Regions from separate parts of the Streptomyces sp. NPDC127108 genome, predicted to be linked through region 1. Evidence: riboswitches for the same ligand, from Rfam matches in the RefSeq annotation. Region 1 holds a riboswitch; each other region holds the start of a gene.
The links. A riboswitch is a leader RNA that binds a small molecule or an ion and turns the genes downstream of it on or off. The one in region 1 is predicted to bind cyclic di-AMP.
Positions count from the first base shown of each region.

Region 2: another riboswitch for cyclic di-AMP. It lies ahead of ACFVHO_RS22445 (transglycosylase SLT domain-containing protein); the one in region 1 lies ahead of ACFVHO_RS37185 (M23 family metallopeptidase).
Region 3: another riboswitch for cyclic di-AMP. It lies ahead of ACFVHO_RS09635 (NlpC/P60 family protein); the one in region 1 lies ahead of ACFVHO_RS37185 (M23 family metallopeptidase).
Region 4: another riboswitch for cyclic di-AMP. It lies ahead of ACFVHO_RS33305 (transglycosylase family protein); the one in region 1 lies ahead of ACFVHO_RS37185 (M23 family metallopeptidase).

Region 1 covers NZ_JBHXTE010000065.1:34,471-37,774, reverse strand. Annotated here, with positions in the region: gene ACFVHO_RS37190 (M16 family metallopeptidase) at 1-646, shown strand, start outside; cyclic di-AMP (ydaO/yuaA leader) riboswitch at 954-1,115, shown strand; gene ACFVHO_RS37185 (M23 family metallopeptidase) at 1,129-1,956, shown strand; gene ACFVHO_RS37180 (GntR family transcriptional regulator) at 2,264-2,950, shown strand; gene ACFVHO_RS37175 (HPr family phosphocarrier protein) at 3,283-3,304, opposite strand, start outside.
Region 2 covers NZ_JBHXTE010000026.1:2,724-6,027, reverse strand. Annotated here, with positions in the region: gene ACFVHO_RS22455 (carotenoid oxygenase family protein) at 1-412, shown strand, start outside; gene ACFVHO_RS22450 (hypothetical protein) at 678-1,154, opposite strand; cyclic di-AMP (ydaO/yuaA leader) riboswitch at 1,837-2,035, shown strand; gene ACFVHO_RS22445 (transglycosylase SLT domain-containing protein) at 2,040-2,798, shown strand; gene ACFVHO_RS22440 (MBL fold metallo-hydrolase) at 2,872-3,304, opposite strand, start outside.
Region 3 covers NZ_JBHXTE010000009.1:55,575-58,878, forward strand. Annotated here, with positions in the region: gene ACFVHO_RS09630 (ATP-dependent DNA helicase) at 1-1,595, opposite strand, end outside; cyclic di-AMP (ydaO/yuaA leader) riboswitch at 1,871-2,028, shown strand; gene ACFVHO_RS09635 (NlpC/P60 family protein) at 2,036-3,274, shown strand.
Region 4 covers NZ_JBHXTE010000050.1:49,641-52,944, forward strand. Annotated here, with positions in the region: gene ACFVHO_RS33295 (cytochrome P450) at 1-277, shown strand, start outside; gene ACFVHO_RS33300 (transglycosylase family protein) at 445-1,530, shown strand; cyclic di-AMP (ydaO/yuaA leader) riboswitch at 1,734-1,917, shown strand; gene ACFVHO_RS33305 (transglycosylase family protein) at 1,922-2,641, shown strand; gene eno (phosphopyruvate hydratase) at 3,029-3,304, shown strand, end outside.

The sequences.
Region 1 (3,304 bases):
CCGCGTCGTCATCGTGGACCGCCCCGGCGCCGTCCAGACGCAGCTGCTCATCGGCCGCGTCGGCCCGGACCGGCACGACCGCGTGTGGTCCGCGCAGGTCCTCGGTACGTACTGCCTGGGCGGCACCCTCACCTCGCGCCTGGACCGCGTCCTGCGCGAGGAGAAGGGCTACACCTACGGAGTGCGTGCCTTCGCCCAGGTGCTGCGCTCCGCCGCCCCCACGTCCCCGGAGGGGGCCACGGGCGCCGCGATGCTCGCCATCAGCGGCTCCGTGGACACCCCCAACACGGGCCCGGCCCTCGACGACCTGTGGAAGGTCCTGCGCACGCTCGCCGCGGAGGGCCTGACCGACCCCGAGCGCGATGTCGCCGTGCAGAACCTGGTCGGCGTCGCCCCGCTGAAGTACGAGACGGCGGCGGCCGTCGCCGCCACCCTCGCCGACCAGGTCGAGCAGCACCTGCCGGACGACTTCCAGGCCCACCTGTACCGCCAGTTGGCGCAGACGGGCACCGTGGAGGCCACCGCGGCCGTCGTGAGCGCCTTCCCGGACGACCGGCTCGTGACGGTCCTCGTGGGCGACGCCGCGCAGATCGAGGAGCCCGTCAAGGCGCTCGGCATCGGTGAAGTGACGGTGGTCACCGGCTGATTGCCGGGATCGGCCGGCGGCGATGCGGCGATGTTCCGGCGGCGTCCAAGGCGGCGTACAGGCCGCGGCGAGCTGCTGACGTAAAGCTGGACATAGCGGCATCAACGCCTCGTGGGAACAGGGACCCCAGCGGCTCAGGAAGCCACTGGGGTCCCTGCATGCCGCCATATGTCCGAATTGACATGGAGGTTGCTCGTCTGGCCTGTGGCGTGCGCTACAAAAGGCCTGATTCGTTTGTCGATTGAAAGATGAGGCGTTTAGCGTCGGTCCGGCTGTCCGTCAGGCAGTACGCCGCGTCCGCGGCACCGGACAGCCATCGCCGAGTCCCCGTACGGCGCGAGCCAGGGGAGCCGGGGACCCACACGTCCCCTGGGGTGAATCGGACCCCTTGCCGCGAGGCGAGGAGCCCGTAGGAGACCTTCCTGCTCCGAACCCGTCAGCTAACCCGGTAGGCGAGAAGGAAGGAAAGGATCAGCCGCTTCATGGCGTTCACCCGCCCGACCGGCAAGCACCGCCGTCCGAGCCGCATCTCGCGTACGACCGCCAGCGCCGCGGGCGTCGCCGCGCTCACCACCACCGGAGTCATCTCGGGCCTGGCCGCGCCGGCCCTCGCCGCCGAAGGCAGCTCCGCGGAGTACGCGCACACCGGCCTCACCCAGTCCATCTCCGTCGGCGACTCCCTGGCCGGCGAGATCGACGCCCAGGCCGCCGCGCAGAAGCACGCCGCCGTCGAGGCCGCCGCGCAGAAGAAGGCCGAGGCCGAGGCCCGCGCCGATGCCGCAGAGGCCAAGCGCAAGGCCGCCGAGGCCAAGCGGAAGGCCGAGGCCGCCGCGAAGGTGAAGGCCCAGAAGGAGCGCGAGGCCAAGGAGCGCGCCGCCCGCGAGGCCGAGCGCAAGCGCCTCGGCTCCTACGTCTCGCCGATCGACGGCAGCTACGTCTCCACCGGCTACAAGACCGGCGGGGCCATGTGGTCCTCCGGCAGCCACACCGGCGTCGACTTCCACGCCGCGTCCGGCACCCAGGTCCAGGCGGTCGCCGCGGGCACCGTCGTCGAGGCCGGCTGGGGCGGCGCCTACGGCAACAACGTCGTGATCCGCCACAACGACGGCACGTACACGCAGTACGGCCACATGTCGTCCCTCAGCGTCACGGTCGGCCAGACGGTCACCCCGGGCCAGCAGATCGGCCTCTCCGGTTCGACGGGCAACTCCAGCGGCCCGCACCTGCACTTCGAGGCCCGGACCGGCGCGGACTACGGCTCCGACATCGACCCCGTGGCGTACCTGCGCTCGCACGGCGTCAACGTCTGATCCCCGACGTGGGGCGTCCGAATCCCGACGCCGACGTCCGAATCCCGACATCAACGTCTGAATCCTGATGCCGGGACCCTCCCGGACGCATGAAAGCCCCGGCTCACCCGAGCCGGGGCTTTCATGCGTATGCGCGCCCTTTTGGCCAAAAGATATCCATGGATTCCGGCCTCCCGTCGGAAAATCCGGCCTTCTGCAATAGAGTTCATGGCGGCAGGGTCCATGGAGTCGTTGAACGAGCGCCATTCGACGCGTCGGCCGACGCGTCGACCAACGCGTTTCGCGGGCATTAAAGCGGAGGTCCGTCATGCGCATTCCCGCGCACTCGGTATGCACGGCCATCCGGGACGACATCGTCTCCGGTGTCTACGAACGCGGCACGCGCCTCACCGAGGAACTGCTCGCCCGCCGCTACGGCGTCTCCCGCGTCCCCGTGCGCGAGGCGCTGCGCACGCTGGAGGCCGAGGGCTTCGTCGTGACCCGCAGGCACGCGGGCGCCTGCGTCGCCGAGCCCACCGAGCAGGACGCCGCCGACCTCCTGGAGATCCGTGCGCTCCTGGAGCCCCTGGCGGCCGCCCGCGCCGCCCAGCGCCGCACCGACGCCCATCTGAAGGTCCTGCGCGGGCTCGTCCGGCTCGGCAAGGAGCGCTCCCGGCGCGGCGGTGCCGAGGACCTCCGCTCGCTCGACGGCTGGTTCCACGAGACGCTCACACAGGCCTCATCGAGCCCCGGCCTGATCACCCTGCTCACCCAGCTCCGCCACAAGATCGCCTGGATGTACGTCACGGAGCCCCAGGCCGCCCCCGCACAGACCTGGTCCGAGCGCGCCGCCGTTGTCGACGCCGTGGCCCGCGGCGACGCCGAGCGGGCCCGTACGCTCACCCTGCTGCACGCGGAACGGACCCCCGCGGCGCACCGGCCGCGGATCGGCCCCCGCGCCGGACGTGTGAGGGATTCGCAACATGCCGTCAACACGGTGAGCGTCCGGAATTAACGGCGGCGCCGTATACAAAGAGATACGTGTTCGCGGACGGAATTTTTCGCTGCCTGCATTTCGGATTCGAGTACGCGCCGAATACGTGTGAGGTGTGCGACCGAATGCACGGCCAGGCGTGCGACCTCATATGCGTCATCAGGCGTGCGGCTAGACGCGCGAAGAATGCGACGAGACGCGCGAACAAGAGAACAAGAGGTGCGCGAAAGAGGTGCGCGAAGGGGCGCGTGAAGAGACGCGCGCCGGATACGCAAAGGGTCCGTCCTGAATTCAGGACGGACCCTTCGTGAATGTGCCGGGCGGCGTTCTCCGCGTACAGAGCGCCAGGCGCACTAGACGGTCTCGGGAAGCTCC
Region 2 (3,304 bases), on a different contig from region 1:
GTGGAGCGAGGCCCTGGAGTCGCCCTCGGTCCTGTGGCGGTGGACGATCGACCTGCGTACGGGAGGTGTCCGCGAGGAGCAGATCGACGACCGCCCGGTTGAATTCCCGCGCATCGACGACCGGTTCGCGGGCCTCGATGTCCGGTACGGCCACGTCACCGGGCGCGACGCGATCGTGCGGTACGACCTCCACGCGGGCGGTTCGACCGCGTTCGAGCCCGGCGAGGGATATCGTCCCTCCGAAGCCGTGTTCGCGCCCCCGAACTGGCTCATCGCGTACGTCTACGACCGCGCACGCGACGGAAGCGATCTGGTGATCCTGGACGCCACCGACCTGCGGAAACCGGTGGCGACGGTGCACCTCCCCGCCCGCGTGCCGGAAGGGTTCCACGGCAACTGGATCGCGGACTGAGCCCCCCCCCGGGGGGGAGCACAGCGGCAGCACCCGTCACGGCATGCGCGGTGTTCACCACTCCCCCGACGTCGGCCGCTCACTCACGCTGCCGGGGAATTCCCGGCCGCACGCCGCCGACCGGGCCACAGGTCGTCATACGAAGCGTCCATGAACTGCACCTGCGGGGCTCGCAGTGCCGACGCGTCGGCCGTCTCACCACGGGCTGCCCCCTGGGCCGCCCCTGCCGGGGCAGTTACGGGACGGTCTTTGGGCGCGGGTCCGATCAGGCCCTGCCGTAGGCGTGGCCGCTGCTGCACCTGGCGATCGGATGCCCCTTGCGGGCCAGGCAGATACTCAGCCTGACCCGCTTTCCCTCACGGATATTGAACACACCTGATTTATTGGTCCCTTTGCCGCACGCACGGCGGTAGTACGCCCGGTAGCGCCCGTCCTGACGCCACCTCACGTGCTGCACGACGCAGTATCCGTCGGCGTCCGCGTCGTAGATGTGCCACACGTCGCCCCGGTGGTAGAACTTGACGAATCCCCACGAGTTGCTGATTCCCGCATTGGCACCCCTGTTCGCCTGGATGTCGGTTTCCGGTGTCTCGGTGTCTACTGCAGAAACCGGAGTAGCGAATGCCAGATCCGGGGTGGGCGTACCACCTCGGGCCGCGGCAGGAGCAGTTGCGGCTGCACTCAGTACAGTTGTCGCCGCCAGCGACAATGTGCCGAGTGTCTTGGCGATCTTGCGCTTCATGAGAAGTTCTCCGTTCGCTTCATGACGGTTTCTCCGTCCGTGAGTTGAAGCTGAGTCACGGCGCCACTGCGCACACCCCCGCCCTCGTCGGCAGCGGGTGGTTCAGGCCGTGCCTCAGGCATTTCAGCGGACGGCCGGTTTTCTCACAGCCCCCGTTCGTGCCGGTAGACAAACTGGCTACGCGCGGTCGCCGGTGCTGCTTGCGGGCGCCCCTAGGAGCGTGGGCGTCCGGGGCGAACGGCTAGATCTTGGCCTCGTGGGCGTAAGGCTCCAGCTGCAGGCATCAGCGTCCTTGCCAGCTCACCAGCAGCGGTGTGCGACCAAGCAGACCTTTAGGGTTTGTCCGACTTTGCTCCGGAATTCACTTTCTCGCGCCATTGATGGCGTACACGAAGTGCTCCCTGCATTGTGTGGCACTTGGGCGGAATAGCACGCTCTGCTGCGCCGTCGAGACACGTTCCGGCCCGCACTCCATTCAGTGAAATGGGTCACGCCGGTCGGCCGGGGGCGGCTGCGCCCCGCCGGGAGTCGTGGAACGCACTTCCGTTCCACGCAAAGAAAGTTGGGGTTTTTGATCAAAGCGTGCGAGAGGTTGTGGATCTCCGGGATGAGCTTCGCTGATTTCCCGTTTGATTTCCGGTCTTGTTCCGTCCGCGTTTTCTCGCTTAACGTCGCCGTCAATCCGGATGGAACGCCGAATCCTGCCGCTGTCCGGAAACACTCCCACCCACTCACTCACTTCGCATGGCAGGAGCGGGGGACCCAGGTAAGACGCCGGTCCGGATTCCGGAACGGCTCGGGGTGAAGTCGCACTCGCATGTGCGGCCGGACATCTCCCGTCCGAACCCGACAGCTCACCTCGCAGGCGACGGAGAGGAATTCGTCATGCCTGCAAGGGGAAAGCACCGCCGCCCCAAGTCCAGCCCGCTCGCCCGGGGCATCGCCGTCGCGGGCACCGGCGGGGCCGTGCTCGCGCTCCCGGTGCTCGGCGCGGCCGACGCCACCGCCGCCGCACAGGCCGGCACGGCCGCCCAGCCCGCCGCGGCGCCCAAGACCTATGTGGTCGCCGCGGGTGACTCTCTTTCCACGATCGCCCGCGAGCACTCCGTGAGCGGCGGCTGGAAGAAGCTCTACCAGGACAACCGGAGCGTTCTGGGCGACGACCCGGGGATGATCCGCCCCGGCCTCAAGCTCACCCTCGGCGGCAAGAACCCTGCCAAGCCCGCGCAGAAGCCGGACACCGCCGACGGGCGGGCGGACCGCTCCGAGCGTGACGGCACGCTCGCCGCCGAGCCCGCCGCCGCCCCGGCCCCGAAGGCGTACACCAACGACCTCGACGGCTGGATCAAGGAGTCGCTCGACATCCTGGCCCAGCACGGCATCCCCGCCTCCTACGAGGGCATCCACCGCAACATCATGCGCGAGTCCTCAGGCAACCCGCTGGCCACCAACAACTGGGACTCCAACGCCGCCGCGGGAACCCCGTCCAAGGGCCTCCTGCAGGTCATCGACCCGACCTTCGCCGCCTACCGCCTGCCCGGCACGTCGATGGACAGCTTCGACCCCGTCGCCAACATCACCGCCGCCTGCAACTACGCGGCCGACCGCTACGGCTCGATCGACAACGTCAACGGCCCCTACTAGGCCCCCGTCCCGCCTCGCCTGCCGCGCGCCTTCCTCTGAACCGGGGCGCAGCCCTGCCTCGCCGGGCTTCCGATCATGTGGCCAGGTCCAGCCACTCCCCCACGGCCAGGACGCGTGCGCGCGGCCCGGCGTGCGCGCGGAACTCGTTCTCCGGGTCGAGGACTTCGGTGTAGCCCGCGATCTTGTCGGGCTGTTCCGGCTCGTAGTGGATCGGCACCGCGTACCGGGCGTCGAGGATCTCCGCTGCCGCGGCGGCCTGCTCCGGGTCCATCGCGGCGGGCAACGGGCTCGGCGGCTGCAGGTGCGGTGCGTCGACCACGGGGCCGTTCGCGGGCAGGAAGACCGCGTCGAACGGGCTGAACCGGCGCGCGACGAGCCACCAGGAGCCGTGGAACATCGTGTCGCCGCCGTGGAAGACCCGCTGCCCGTCGGCCTCGACCACCCAGTTCAGCTGTGGGTCGCCAAGGCCGTCGACGGCGGGCACCGCGGTGACGCGGAACGGCCCG
Region 3 (3,304 bases), on a different contig from region 1:
TTGAAGCGCCGTACGGCGTTCGTGGAGCGGGGCGCCATGCCGTACGCCTCGTCGACGCGGCGCAGCGCCTGCGGGAAGGAGATCTTCTCGCGCTGCGCGAGGGCGTCGATCATCGCTTCGGCGCGGTCGCCGATGCCGCGCTTCGGCACGTTCAGGATGCGGCGCAGCGGGACGCCGTCCTCGGGGTTGGCGAGGACCCTCAAGTACGCGAGGACGTCGCGGACTTCCTTGCGCTCGTAGAACCGCACGCCGCCGACGACCTTGTAGGGCAGGCCGACGCGGATGAAGATCTCTTCGAAGACACGGGACTGGGCGTTCGTGCGGTAGAAGATCGCCACGTCGCCGGCCTTGGCGTCGCCCGCGTCGGTGAGGCGGTCGATCTCGTCGGCGACGAACTGGGCCTCGTCGTGCTCGGTGTCCGCCACGTACCCGGTGATGCGGGCGCCCGCGCCCGCGTTGGTCCACAGGTTCTTGGGGCGGCGGCTCTCGTTGCGCTCGATGACGGCGTTGGCGGCGGTGAGGATCGTCTGCGTGGAGCGGTAGTTCTGCTCCAGGAGGATCGTGGTCGCGTCCGAGTAGTCCTCCTCGAACTGGAGGATGTTGCGGATCGTGGCGCCGCGGAAGGCGTAGATGGACTGGTCGGCGTCACCGACGACGCACAGCTCGCCGGGCTCCTCGCCCTCCCCGGAGGGGCCCACCAGCTCGCGCACGAGGGCGTACTGGGCGTGGTTGGTGTCCTGGTACTCGTCCACCATCACGTGGCGGAAGCGGCGGCGGTAGTGCTCGGCGACGTCCGGGAAGGCGCGCAGCAGGTTCACCGTCGTCATGATCAGGTCGTCGAAGTCGAGGGCGTTGGCCTCGCGGAGCCGCGACTGGTACATCGCGTACGCCTGGGCGAGGGTCTTCTCGAAGCCGTCAGCCGCCTGGGCGGAGAAGTCCTCCTCGTCGATCAGCTCGTTCTTCAGGTTCGAGATCTTGGCGCTGAAGGACTTCGGCGGGAACTTCTTCGGGTCGAGGTCCAGGTCCCGGCAGACCAGGGCCATCAGACGCTTGGAGTCCGCGGCGTCGTAGATCGAGAACGAGGACGTGAAGCCCAGCTTCTTGTACTCCCGGCGCAGGATGCGCACGCACGCGCTGTGGAACGTCGACACCCACATCGCACCCGCGCGCGGGCCGACGAGCTGCTCGACGCGCTCCTTCATCTCGCCCGCGGCCTTGTTCGTGAACGTGATCGCGAGGATCTGGCCCGGGTGCGCGCCGCGCTCCGCGAGGAGGTACGCGATGCGGTGGGTGAGCACCCGCGTCTTGCCGGAGCCGGCGCCCGCGACGATGAGCAGCGGGGAGCCCGCGTGCACGACGGCCGCGCGCTGGTTCTCGTTCAGGCCGTCGAGCAGCGCCGCCGGGTCGATCGCGGGGCGGGGGGCACCGTCCCGGTAGTACGCGTCCCGGGGTGCGGGCGCGTCGAACCTCCCTTGGAACAAGTCGTCCGGAATGGGCTCCGGAGCGCTGTCCTCGGGCGGCGGCGGGGGTTCCTCGTCGTGGCCCTGCGAGGGCTTGAGGTCCGCCAGGAAGCTGTCGTCAAAGAGGCTGCTCATCGCCTCCCGAGTCTAGGCGGCCCCACTGACAACCCGCCCCGGGTTCCGCGAGGCCGCCCGGAGCCCGCCCGGTTCCGGCCACGCCCGCGCTGCGCGCCCGGGGCGTCACGCTGCGCCACGGCCCCGGCCGTCCGCGTCAAGGCGGCGCCAAGGGCCTCGTGAAGTCACGAAAATGTATCGGGCATATCGAACATCATCCTTCCCTCGCGCCACGGGAGTTGGCTAGCGTGCTGCGCGGGCCGCACGTCCCCCCACCGGCGATCCCCGCCGGTCACGCGCGGCCTCCGCCGAGTCCGACGTGTTCGGAGCCGGGGACCCACCACGTTCTTTGGGGTGAATCCGTTCCGTACGACGTGCGGAACAGTAGGGCAGCCTTCCGAAGCACCCGCCCGAACCCGACAGCTAACCCGGTAGGCGGTCCACGGAAGGAGTCGCCAGCTTTGGCGTCGCACCGCAAGCCGCGCAGCCGCTCAGCCCTCATACGCACGACCCCCGCCCTCGGCATCACGACGGCCGCCCTGACGTCGGTGGCCCTGCTGTCGCAGAGCGCGAACGCCGCCCCGTCCGCCCCCACCGAGCCGGGCAAGCCGAGCCTCGAAGAGGTCCAGAAGAAGGTCGACGACCTCTACCAGCAGGCCGGAGTGGCCACGCAGAAGTACAACTCGGCCAAGGAGCGCACCGACAAACAGCGCAAGAAGGCCGACCGGCTCCTGGACGACGTCGCCAAGCGCACGGACCGGCTGAACGAGGCCCGGCAGGAGCTGGGCTCCTTCGCCGCCGCGCAGTACCGCACCGGTGCCGTCTCCGAGACCGCCGCGATGATGCTCGCCGACGACCCCAAGGGCTTCTTCGACCAGAACCATCTCGCGGACCGGCTCACCAGCCGCCAGAAGAAGGCCGTCGACGACTACCAGACCCAGCAGGTCGCGGCGACCAAGCAGCGCGCCAAGGCCACGAAGAGCCTGAAGTCGCTGCAGGACTCGCGTGACGACCTCCGGACGAGCAAGCAGACCGTCCAGACCAAGCTGACCGAGGCCCGCTCGCTCCTGTCGAAGCTGACCGCCGAGGAGAAGGCACGGCTCGCGGCGATCGAGAAGCGCAAGGAGGAGGCCGCCAAGCGCAAGGCGGCCGAGCTGGCCCGCAAACAGGCCGCGGAGGAGCGCGAGCGGAAGGCCAAGGAGGCCGCCGAGCGGCGCGAGCGGGAGCGTGAGCAGGGGCAGGAGCAGGGCTCAGGGTCCGGTTCGGATTCCGGTTCGGACAGCGGTTCCGGGTCGGGCTCGGGCTCGGACACGGGGTCCGGCTCGGGTTCGGGTGCGGGCAGCGGCTACGCGGCCAAGGCCGAGAAGGTGATCGCCTTCGCCGAGAAGCAGATGGGCAAGCCCTACGTGTGGGGCGCCACGGGGCCCGGCTCCTACGACTGCTCCGGGCTCACGCAGGCGGCCTGGAAGACCGCCGGGATCTCGCTGCCGCGCACCACCTGGGATCAGGTGAAGGTCGGCACGACCGTGCCGACCTCCCAGGCCAAGCCGGGTGACCTGGTCTTCTTCTACGACGACATCAGCCACGTCGGGATCTACATCGGCGACGGCAAGATGATCCACGCCCCGAAGCCGGGCGCGAATGTCCGCGTCGAGTCGATCTACTACATGCCAATCCACAGCGTCGTCCGGCCCGCGTGAACCGTTGACCCTCTGCGCACGCGATCGCTG
Region 4 (3,304 bases), on a different contig from region 1:
CGCCGCCGCCGACCGCGACCCGGCCCGCTTCCCCGACCCCGACCTCCTCGACCTGTCCCGGGCCGACAACCAGCACCTCGGATACGGCCACGGCATCCACTACTGCCTCGGCGCCCCGCTGGCCCGCCTGGAGGGCCAGACGGCGCTCGCGACGCTGCTCCGCAGGCTGCCCGACCTGCAACTCGCCGTCGATCCCGAGGAGTTGAGGTGGCGCGGCGGGCTCATCATGCGTGGCCTGCGGACCTTGCCGGTGACGTTCACGCCGCCCGGCCGCTGACGGGGGAGCGGCGCGTGCCTGACGTACCGTCAAGACTGTGACTTTCACGTGATCTGCGCTGCATCGACTTGTGACTGACGTTCGACTGCGGCTACGTTCACGACGGCTCGGCACCCCTCGGCACCACGTGTCGCAGCTGTTCTTGTCGTCGCTCGAAAGGCACGTGCATGCTCTCCGGCCAAGGCCGTCACCGCCGTCCCCGCCAGGCCCCGGCGATCGTCGTCGCGGCGGGCGTCACCGGATCCGCCATCGCCATCCCGCTGCTCGGCGCCACGGGCGCGCACGCCGCCGACGCCACGACGTGGGACAAGGTCGCGGAGTGCGAGAGCGGCGGCGCGTGGAGCGCCAAGGGCGACGGGTACTACGGCGGTCTGCAGCTGACGCAGGAGACCTGGGAGAGCTACGGCGGCCTCGCCTACGCGCCGAGCGCCGACCAGGCGAGCCGCTCCCAGCAGATCGCCGTCGCCGACAAGATCCTGGCCGACCAGGGCCCCGCCGCGTGGCCGAACTGCGGCCCGGCCGCGGGCCTCAGCAAGGGCGGCGAGGCCGCCGACGTCGACCCGGGCCTCCCGGTCACGCCGTCCGAGCCCTCGGAGCCGTCCGACGGCTCCAAGGACTCGCGGGACTCCAAGGACTCCAAGGACGACGGGAAGAGCGGCGAGAAGGGCGGCAAGGACGCCGAGGACTCCGCCGACGCGAGCGACGAGGGCGCCACGGGCAAGGAAACCGGCAAACACCGCAAGCCCGACAATAGCGACTCGGCCGACGAGCGTGACGAACGCGACAAGGGCGGGCAGAAGGGCGAGAAGGGTGCGGGCGAGGACGGCAAGTCCGGCGACCGCGACACCACTTCGCCCGACGCCGGGTCCGAGGCGGGCCGCGAGCCGTCCGGCGCCGACGACTCCGCGGACGGCTCCGAGGACTCCTCGTCCGAGTCTCCGTCCGGCCGCCACCGCGGCTCCAGCGCCGACGAGGCCGACGGGGCACAGCAGGGTGGCGCGGGCTCCGCGGGCCGCCACGCGTCGCGTGGTGAAGGGCGCGACTCGCGTGACGCCGCCGACCCCGCGGACACCTACACGGTCCGCTCCGGCGACAACCTCTCGCAGATCGCCGACCGGCACGACCTTGACGGCGGCTGGTCCACTCTCTACGCCGAGAACAAGCGGACCGTTGGCGGTGACCCGGATCTCATCCTCCCCGGTCAGCGACTTGACCTGAGGGAGCGCCAGGCCGCCGAAGCGGACCGGAAGTAGGCATACCGGGGCGGAAGTTGGCCGGCGGTTCGGGGTGAATGTCCGGTTTAAAGACGGTGAGAGGCAAGTGAGAGATGGGTCTCAGAAGCCCTGATCGTCTTTGAAATTCCGGTGATTGCCTGTCTACGGTCGTGACCGCTCGCCACAGCGGGCCCCGCCGGTCGGTACGCCGAATCCTGCCAACGGCCGGACGGGAACAGTCGTCGCTTCGAGCGCCGAAGGCAGGAGCGGGGGACCCAAGGTAAGCGCCGGGCCCACGCGTTGAGCGGCCAGCGGCCGCGCGACGCGCAGGACCGGCTAGGGGTGAAGTCGTACGGAAGCCGTACGGCCGGGCACTCACCCGCCCGAACCCGACAGCTCACCTCGCAGGCGTCGGTGAGGGGATCACTCCATGCTGCTTTCCGGCAAGGGCAAGCACCGTCGTCCGTCCAAGGCCACCCGTGCGGCCGCCGTCGTCGGTGTCACCGGCGCCGCCGTCGCCGCCCCGCTGATGGCCGCGGGCACCGCGAACGCCGCCACCGTCGACCAGTGGGACCGGGTCGCCCAGTGCGAGTCCGGCGGCGACTGGTCCATCAACACCGGCAACGGCTACTACGGCGGCGTGCAGTTCTCCGCCTCCACCTGGGCCGCCTACGGCGGTACGAAGTACGCGGCCACCGCCGACAAGGCCTCCAAGGCCCAGCAGATCGAGATCGCCGAGAAGGTCCTCGCGGGCCAGGGCAAGGGTGCCTGGCCGAGCTGTGGCGTGGGCCTCACCAGCGCCCCGTACAACGGCGGCGGTGCCGAGAAGCCGCAGCAGCAGCCCCAGCAGCAGGCCAAGCCCCAGCAGCAGCCGCAGCAGCAGGCTCAGCCGCAGCAGCAGGCCAAGCCGCAGCCGAAGCCGCAGCAGGCCGCCCCGCAGACCGAGTCGAAGAAGACCGTCCAGACCCCGACCGGCAAGGTCGTGAAGAAGGGCGACGGCGAGTACAAGGTCAAGACGGGCGACACCCTGTCCAAGATCGCCGACGAGCACGACGTCAAGGGCGGCTGGCACAAGGTGTACAAGCTCAACGGCGACATCATCTCCGACGCCGACATGATCTACCCGGGCCAGCAGCTGCACCTCAGCTGAGCCTGAGCCCGACCCGCGCCCTGTCCGGCCCGTCCGGACAGGGCCCCCGCTCCGCCCCGCGGAGCGCCCCCGTCCCCACGGGTCTCCCTCGCCCCGGTGCGCGTATCCCCCGTACGCACCGGGGCGAGGTGCTGTCCGGGGCGGTCCCGCCGGTCCCGGAGTACGCCCAGGGCGAAGCTACCGGCCGGTAAGAACCTGTGGTTCCGTCCGGATTCCCAGGGAATTGGCCCGATGGCCGTCCCACGGGGCGGGCGGTCGGCTGGCCGAAGCTCCCGGGCCCGTTAGGCTCAGGAGACGCAGGGCCGATGAAGACCATGCAAGCCATGCGCAAGCCCGCGCCCCCAGTGGTGCACGCCATGCGCCCCTAGCGTCACATCCCAGAAGGAGATGCTCGTGCCGTCCATCGACGTCGTCGTAGCCCGGGAAATCCTGGACTCCCGAGGCAACCCCACGGTCGAGGTCGAGGTCGGCCTCGACGACGGGTCCACCGGCCGCGCCGCGGTCCCGTCCGGCGCCTCCACCGGTGCCTTCGAGGCCATCGAACTGCGTGACGGAGACGCCAACCGCTACGGCGGCAAGGGCGTCGAGAAGGCCGTCCTCGCCGTCATCGAGCAGATCGGCCCGGAGCTCGTCGGCTACGACGCCACCGAGCAGCGCCTGATC